2 regions of the Lactobacillus panisapium genome follow, and region 2 is predicted to be linked to the other one. Evidence: riboswitches for the same ligand, from Rfam matches in the RefSeq annotation. Region 2 holds a riboswitch; the other holds the start of a gene.
What was found. A riboswitch is a leader RNA that binds a small molecule or an ion and turns the genes downstream of it on or off. The one in region 2 is predicted to bind FMN.
Positions count from the first base shown of each region.

Region 1: another riboswitch for FMN. It lies ahead of GYM71_RS04830 (ECF transporter S component); the one in region 2 lies ahead of ribD (bifunctional diaminohydroxyphosphoribosylaminopyrimidine deaminase/5-amino-6-(5-phosphoribosylamino)uracil reductase RibD).

Region 1 is NZ_CP048268.1:1,019,815-1,023,227, reverse strand. It holds gene GYM71_RS04835 (BspA family leucine-rich repeat surface protein) at 1-243, opposite strand, end outside; gene GYM71_RS04830 (ECF transporter S component) at 627-1,310, opposite strand; FMN riboswitch at 1,403-1,517, opposite strand; gene GYM71_RS04825 (pseudouridine synthase) at 1,544-2,263, opposite strand; gene scpB (SMC-Scp complex subunit ScpB) at 2,260-2,871, opposite strand; gene GYM71_RS04815 (segregation and condensation protein A) at 2,861-3,413, opposite strand, start outside.
Region 2 is NZ_CP048268.1:314,130-317,542, reverse strand. It holds gene GYM71_RS01515 (riboflavin synthase) at 1-132, opposite strand, end outside; gene ribD (bifunctional diaminohydroxyphosphoribosylaminopyrimidine deaminase/5-amino-6-(5-phosphoribosylamino)uracil reductase RibD) at 133-1,161, opposite strand; FMN riboswitch at 1,304-1,440, opposite strand; gene GYM71_RS01505 (hypothetical protein) at 1,521-1,724, opposite strand; gene GYM71_RS10405 (hypothetical protein) at 1,920-2,051, opposite strand; gene GYM71_RS01500 (SLAP domain-containing protein) at 2,640-3,413, shown strand, end outside.

The sequences.
Region 1 (3,413 bases), 710 kb from region 2:
TTCTTTAATATGCAAAGTCTTAGTTGTCACATCATATTTTAGAAGGCAGTCATTGTTTTCAGAAAATCTACTAATATTAATTATTGAACTATAGTGCGGTTTCTTCTTTTTAGCCTGCACGGTCTGGATATAGCCCGCTTGCGTGGGAAAAAGCGTGACCGCGGTCCCGCCAATAATTCCGGCAATTGCGGAACTAACTAACAGCTTTTTGCTCAAATTAATTTTCTTACGTCTATTTGCCATTTTTTCTCCTTCTTAGTAAATAAGTAATTACTTTATCGTTCAATTAACCTAATCAAACGACTTCAAGTGCTTACTAGTACCCATTTTTATTTCCATAAACACCTATGGCTGACTTAAACATTAAAAATCTAGTATTTTTAATAGATAAAGTTAATCATAAATGCATAAATATTATACCACTTAATATGTTTTGATACGCATTAATTAAGTCAATAATACTTAAGCAATGCCGGAATTAGCACCACTTTTACCAAAAATAAAATCAATTTTTACTCGTTTTTTCAACTTTAAAATGATAGGGCAAAAAGTGGTAAATAAAAAACAGTTCTTGAACGAGAACTGTTTTCCTAATCATATTTTAAAATTAATATCCCAAGATTAAGTTAATTCTTTAAATTAAAATGCTTTCTTACGAATGGCTTTAAGCTGCGCAAAACAACTTCAAATAGGAAATAAACCACTACCCCATTAATTGCTCCTTTTAATAAGTTAAATGGGACGATTATGCCAAAAATATACGTAGACATTGACGGAATATGGAGAAGTTGACCAAGATAAACTTTCTCCGTAAAGTTAAGCAGTCCAGTATAGCCGTGAATTGCTGGTAAATTCGTAACCGTAGTCACTGCATATATTGGCGTCAAGATTAAGGCATTTAACAAGGATAAAACAATTGTCATCGCTATTATGCCCAAAATAATTCCGATAATTGGTTTAACATAAAGTTTTTTGGCATTTTTTTCGCCAGCCGAAACATCCTTAGCAATATAATAAAATGGCAGTGCAAAAGACATAGAGGCGGCTAAAGCAGCTAATTGGCCAATGACACTTGGCAATGCAAATCCTTTATAAATCAAGTCAATTAACATTCGAACAGCGGCAATAATAAGACCAGGTACTGGACCGAATAAAAAGGTCCCAATTGTAACAATAACATCAGAAAAGTCGAATTTTAAAAAGCTAGCTACTGGGAGAGGAAAAGCCAATTCCATTAAGATAAATGAAATGGTTCCAATTAGTACATAAGCAATTATATTAGTTAGATTTGTGATATTTCTTCTTTTCACAATACTTACCTCCAAAAAGAATAGGTCTGTTGCTCCTAGCAACAGACCTAATAAAAGTAAGTATTCAAAAATAAGTCTTAACTTTTAGTTGAGCCTGTCTTCTTTCATCTAGACTTTAACTATCGGTACCATAATTGGTTCCACCACAAAAGTGGGTCGTGGACTTTCACCACCGGTCGGGATTTTCACCCTGCCATGAAGACAACAAACTGATATTTAACTACAAGTAAATACTAGTCTACCTGTTTTAATCTGTCAACTTCACTGTGGGTAAGTTCCCTGTATTTGCCAGAAACAAGATTCCCCAAAGTCAAAAAGGAGTATCGTTCACGGGATAATTTCTTTACCTGATGGCCTACGGCTTTAAACATTCTTTTGACTTGATGATAATGTCCTTCATGAATAGTTAACTGCACAATTTGGCTATTCTTCTTTTTATCGCTCCGAATAATTTTTACTTTAGCTGGTGCACTTCGATGACGATCAATTCTGACTCCATGAGATAAACGATGAATTTCCTCTGGTGTCAGTTGACCCTCAATCTTTGCTACATAGACCTTAGCAACCTTATTGCGAGGATGCATCATTAAATTAGCCAGTTCACCATCATTAGTCATTAATAACAAACCTGAAGTATCATAATCAAGCCGGCCAATTGGGTACAGCCGATATGGCAAATCGGAAAAATAATCTACTACGGTCTTTCTTCCCTTGTCATCATTTGCTGTTGAAACGACGCCGCGTGGTTTATAAAAAAGATAAGTATGCAGACTTTCACGCTCAATTGGTTCCCCATCAACCGTAATATTGCTAAAAGTATCTACCTTGGTTCCAAGTTTGGTAATAATCTCGCCGTCAACTGTTACTCTGCCTTCTTCAATCATTTTTTCAGCCTTACGACGAGAGGCAATTCCCGCCTCAGCGATTACCTTTTGTAAACGTTGTAAACTCATTCTTTTTCTCCTTTTTGTGCTTCAGCAATATTTTTATCTGCTTTTCCATTAGCTGAGAATAAGTCGATTTCACCCTCAGAGTTAATACTTTCATCTTCAAAGTCTTCTATCAGAGGTAAGTCAGCTAGACTTTGATAGCCAAAATACTGTAAGAAATAATCACTGGTGACATACAAATTGGGGTGTCCTGGTGCATCCTTTTTACCATCTGCTTTAATAAGTCCACGCCAAATTAAAGTTTGGAGAGCCCCTGACGAATTTACTCCACGAATTTCATCGATTTCAATGCGCGTAATGGGCTGACGATAAGCAATAATTGATAAAATTTCTAGTGCCGATTGACTTAACGACTTTGACAAATCTTTTTGAAAAAAATTAGCCACTACTTCACTAACTTCTGGTCTAGTAGTCAATTTATAGTTATGGTTGATGTGTATCACCTGCAAACCAGAATCTTGATTTTGCTTAAGCTTAGCTGCCAAATTTTTGGCTAATTCGCGCAATGCGGAATGCTCAACTTGCATTAACTCACACAAATTTTCACTTGGAATGCCATTATCGCCTGCTACATATAGCAATGCCTCCAATTGTGCAATTTTACTTACCATCTTTATCAATTCTTTCTAATTCCAGATCACCGAAAATTCGCGACTGCTTGACCTTAATCTCTTGTTTTTTACATAATTCTAATAATGCTAAAAACAAGCCAATTACATCTGATAAGCTAGTCATCTTGTCGCTACAGGAGAAAAAGCTAATTTTTTTCTGCTTAGCCATTTTGGTGCGTAAGAAGTCAATCATATCATTAATTGGCGTTTCTTTCACATTAACGGAAACAATATCGGGCTGGCGGAGTTTTAATCTTTGAAGTACAACGATGAAAGTATTAGCTAATTCTGAAGAGGTGATTTGGCCCAAAGGTAACGGTTGCACCTTTTTGGTAGCTGGTACACTTTCTTCTTTAGCTGCTGTAATAGGTACTTCATTATTTCGCTGCTTAAAATAAGCCGATACTTTTTTAAAAACGGAATACTGAACTAACTGTTGTACCAACTCATCTCTAGGATCTTCTTCGGGTTCATCATTTTCGGTAAAATCATTTTGAGGCAAAAGTGATTGGGACTTGATCCTCAACAGCATTGACGACATG
Region 2 (3,413 bases):
AACCGCAACACTAGCGCCAAGTGGCAAGTTTTGTTTCGCAATTTCAGCGGCCGAAATGCTTAACTTAGCGTGTTTTTCGGTAATTTCTAACCGAGTGATTTTACCAGTTGCCTGAATTATTCCTGTAAACATTTATTTTCTCCTTGCCGTAATCCGAATATCTTGTCCCAGCTCTTGGACAGCTATTAATTGGTACTTCAATTTTTGTGCGAGTGCTGCACCCACGGCTACAGGCAGAGCGGTTCCGCCCAATACTATTGGAGCAATATAAGCAACTATTTGATCGGCTAATCCGGCTGCCAAAAACTCAGCTAACAGATTGCTGCCACCCTCAACTAATAGCGACTGAATCTCACGTTCAGCTAAAAGCTCACCAATTTTTTGGGGTGTCCACTTGTGAGCGACAAAGCAATGCACATTGTCCCGGGCCTTGCCCTTTAACTCGGTCTGACTAAGTAGCCAAATTGGGCCAGGTAATTTAAACAGATTCTGCGTTAAATCAAGTTGATTTGCATCATGCGTTAAAATGATTCGAATGGGCGGCTGTGGTAAAGCCTGTATTCGTACCGTTAATTGCGGATTATCAATTCGCAATGTGTTCGCTCCAATTAAAATCGCCTGCTGGTGCAAGCGCAGCTTTTGCACATCGTACTGAGCTTTAGGGCCAGTCAGAAGCGTGCGCGCTTTTTCTGCACCATTAAGCTTCCCGTCAAGTGACATCGCATATTTCAAGGTTACGAGTGGTCGGTGATACTGATAAAAGAAGTTATATGCTTCGTTTAATTTCTCTGTTCCCCCTAGCACCTTAGTTTTAACGCCGTGCTCATTTAAATACTTAATTCCTTTACCAGCCACAATTCCGTGGGGATCAATTTGCCCGATAATCACTTCTTTAATTCCGGCCTCAGCTACTTTTTGGCAGCAAGGCGGCTGCTTACCGTAATGACTGCACGGCTCCAGTGTCACGTAAAGTGTTGCACCTTGAGCTTGTTTGATATCATCTAGCTGATTAAGTGCGTTAACTTCCGCATGCTCTTGTCCAAACTGATGATGATAGCCGGAAGCTAAGACCTGGCCGTTTTTAACAATAACCGCACCAACTAAAGGATTAGTCCATGTCATTCCCAGTGCCTTAACGGCCTCTTTGCTTGCTATTTCCATATAGTCTGTATCCTGCAAAAAATTCACTTCCTAAGCACAAAAAAACCTCGTTGATTTTCAGAATCAACGAGGCACTAATATTTTCTAATTAAATAAGATTTCAGCGAAGTTTAAAAACAACGCTAAGATTAAATTAGCTTAATTTGTTCTTCTCCCATCCAGACTTTAACTGTCGGTACTAGACTTGCACTAGTTCCACCGCGCGTACGCGGGTCACGGACTTCAACCTCACTGGTTGTCACCGTCGGTAGGGAATTTCGCCCTGCCCCGAAGAAACCGTATTCAATTAGTTACAGAATAATATACTAATTTGATTGCGTCAATAGACCCAGCAAAAAGAATTGAAAAGCTAGCTACAATTATTCCCGCTTAAGTTTCCAATCTGAAGCTTTAAGAGGGAGATTATTGTTTTTACTAAAATATTTTTTAAAAGCAGTGATAAATTCTAACCTATCTTCATGACGATAACGGTAAATGTCATTTAGTGTCATACAAGCCGTCACAAGTAAATCAGTCAAAATAATTATTAACAATCCGATTAAGACGTATAACAGGTAAAGCATGATATTCCCTCCTAAAAGTTTAGCTGTATTACTTATCTAATACAGTACTATCATAATGAATAAATGTCAACGCTTTTTTAAGGCAAAATTAAACTTTTATGATTATTTGACACTTTGGTTTCGCTAAAAAAAGACTATTAACTGTCAAGCAACAATTAATAGTCTAATTTAGTCTTTAGTTCTACTGGTTAATATTTATTGTTTTTTGAATCGACGAAGAAAATTAAGTACCGTGACAATCACTTGTCCAACCGTCAGGATCAAGCCTACGGTTTCTAATACATCAATTGTGTCTTCACCGTTATTCAAGTTTTTATTTTTTCTCATCTAACCACTTCCTGCAAAAACCATTTAAGTAAATATTGATTCTTCTTAAATTATACTTTTTTATTCTCAATATACATCAAGTATATACCATATTATTAAGTAAGTTTTGCTTTTAAGATTTTTAAATAAAAACTTTCGTGGTACCTTCATAGCCACCCCGTCAGTTGTCATACTTAAGTTATTATTTTCATCGCATTAAATTAGTAAGGTATTAGATAAAAAGTTAGAAACCTTAATTAAACGGCATTAAATCTTTTGCGTTAAAGATCTTGGTCTTAAAATTACTATTCAATTGGTAACCTACTTTCTCCCGTTAGATTCCTGTAGGTCGCAATTTCTTTGCCACTATCTTTACCATAACTATCAGTGATTGAAGTTACTATTTTTCCATTTTGTGGCTCAAAAATTGATGCATTCAGCTGCTATAGTATAAACAGACCAAGACCCTGGAAATGATGTTCTTCTGTTCCATTTTTCCAAAAATTCAACTTTTTTCTGAAAAGCCCATTATTTTTCTGACTTCTAGATTTTTATTGTCTAAAATAGAGAATATAAACTATTTATTCTAATTTGAACAAGGAGAACTTTATGATAAATAAGAAATCTATTACTAAGATTTCATCAGGTCTTTTAATTGGTTTAGGTCTTGTAACATTACAACAAAATCCGAGTTCTGTTTCGGCTGCCTCTTCTCCCAGAGTGCAATTAAGACACAATTCTTATGTGTACTCTTCCACCGGAAAGAGAAAGGGAAAAGCTTCGCTAAAAAGAGGAACATACCTTAAGACTTTCGGCAAAAGATCAATTAAAGGAAAAGCATTTTACAAAATTGGAAAGGGTCGCTATATCAAGAAAGTTAATACTGTGATTCCTCCTAAAGAAGATAAGGATCCAGTTTTATTTACGGTATATTTGAAAGATGACGCTGAATTTTATACAAAGCCTAATGGTAAACATTCACTTTATACACTGATGGGAAAACAAAATGTCTATCAAACTTATAAAGACAATAATGGGAATACGTGGTATCGCATTAAGTATCAAAACTGGGTAAAATCAAGTGATACACAAAAATCAAAGGTAAAAGAAGATAAAGAAGTCCCAACTTCGGCCAACTGGGACGATCCAAATGATAATACTAGTATTGAAGTTGATAATACCAGTATTAGCTCTGAAAAACAGATGAAAAGCAATCTTCCGAGCGGGACAGCTCTAGACCGAAACACTATCGAAGAAACTGCAAGGTGCTTTGAAAAACTTGTCAATGACTGGCGGGCAAGCCAAGGAGTTATCACTAAAATAACGTATATTACCAGTCGATATGATTATGATGTCTCAAGAGCTGTTCAAGATGCTCAGCAT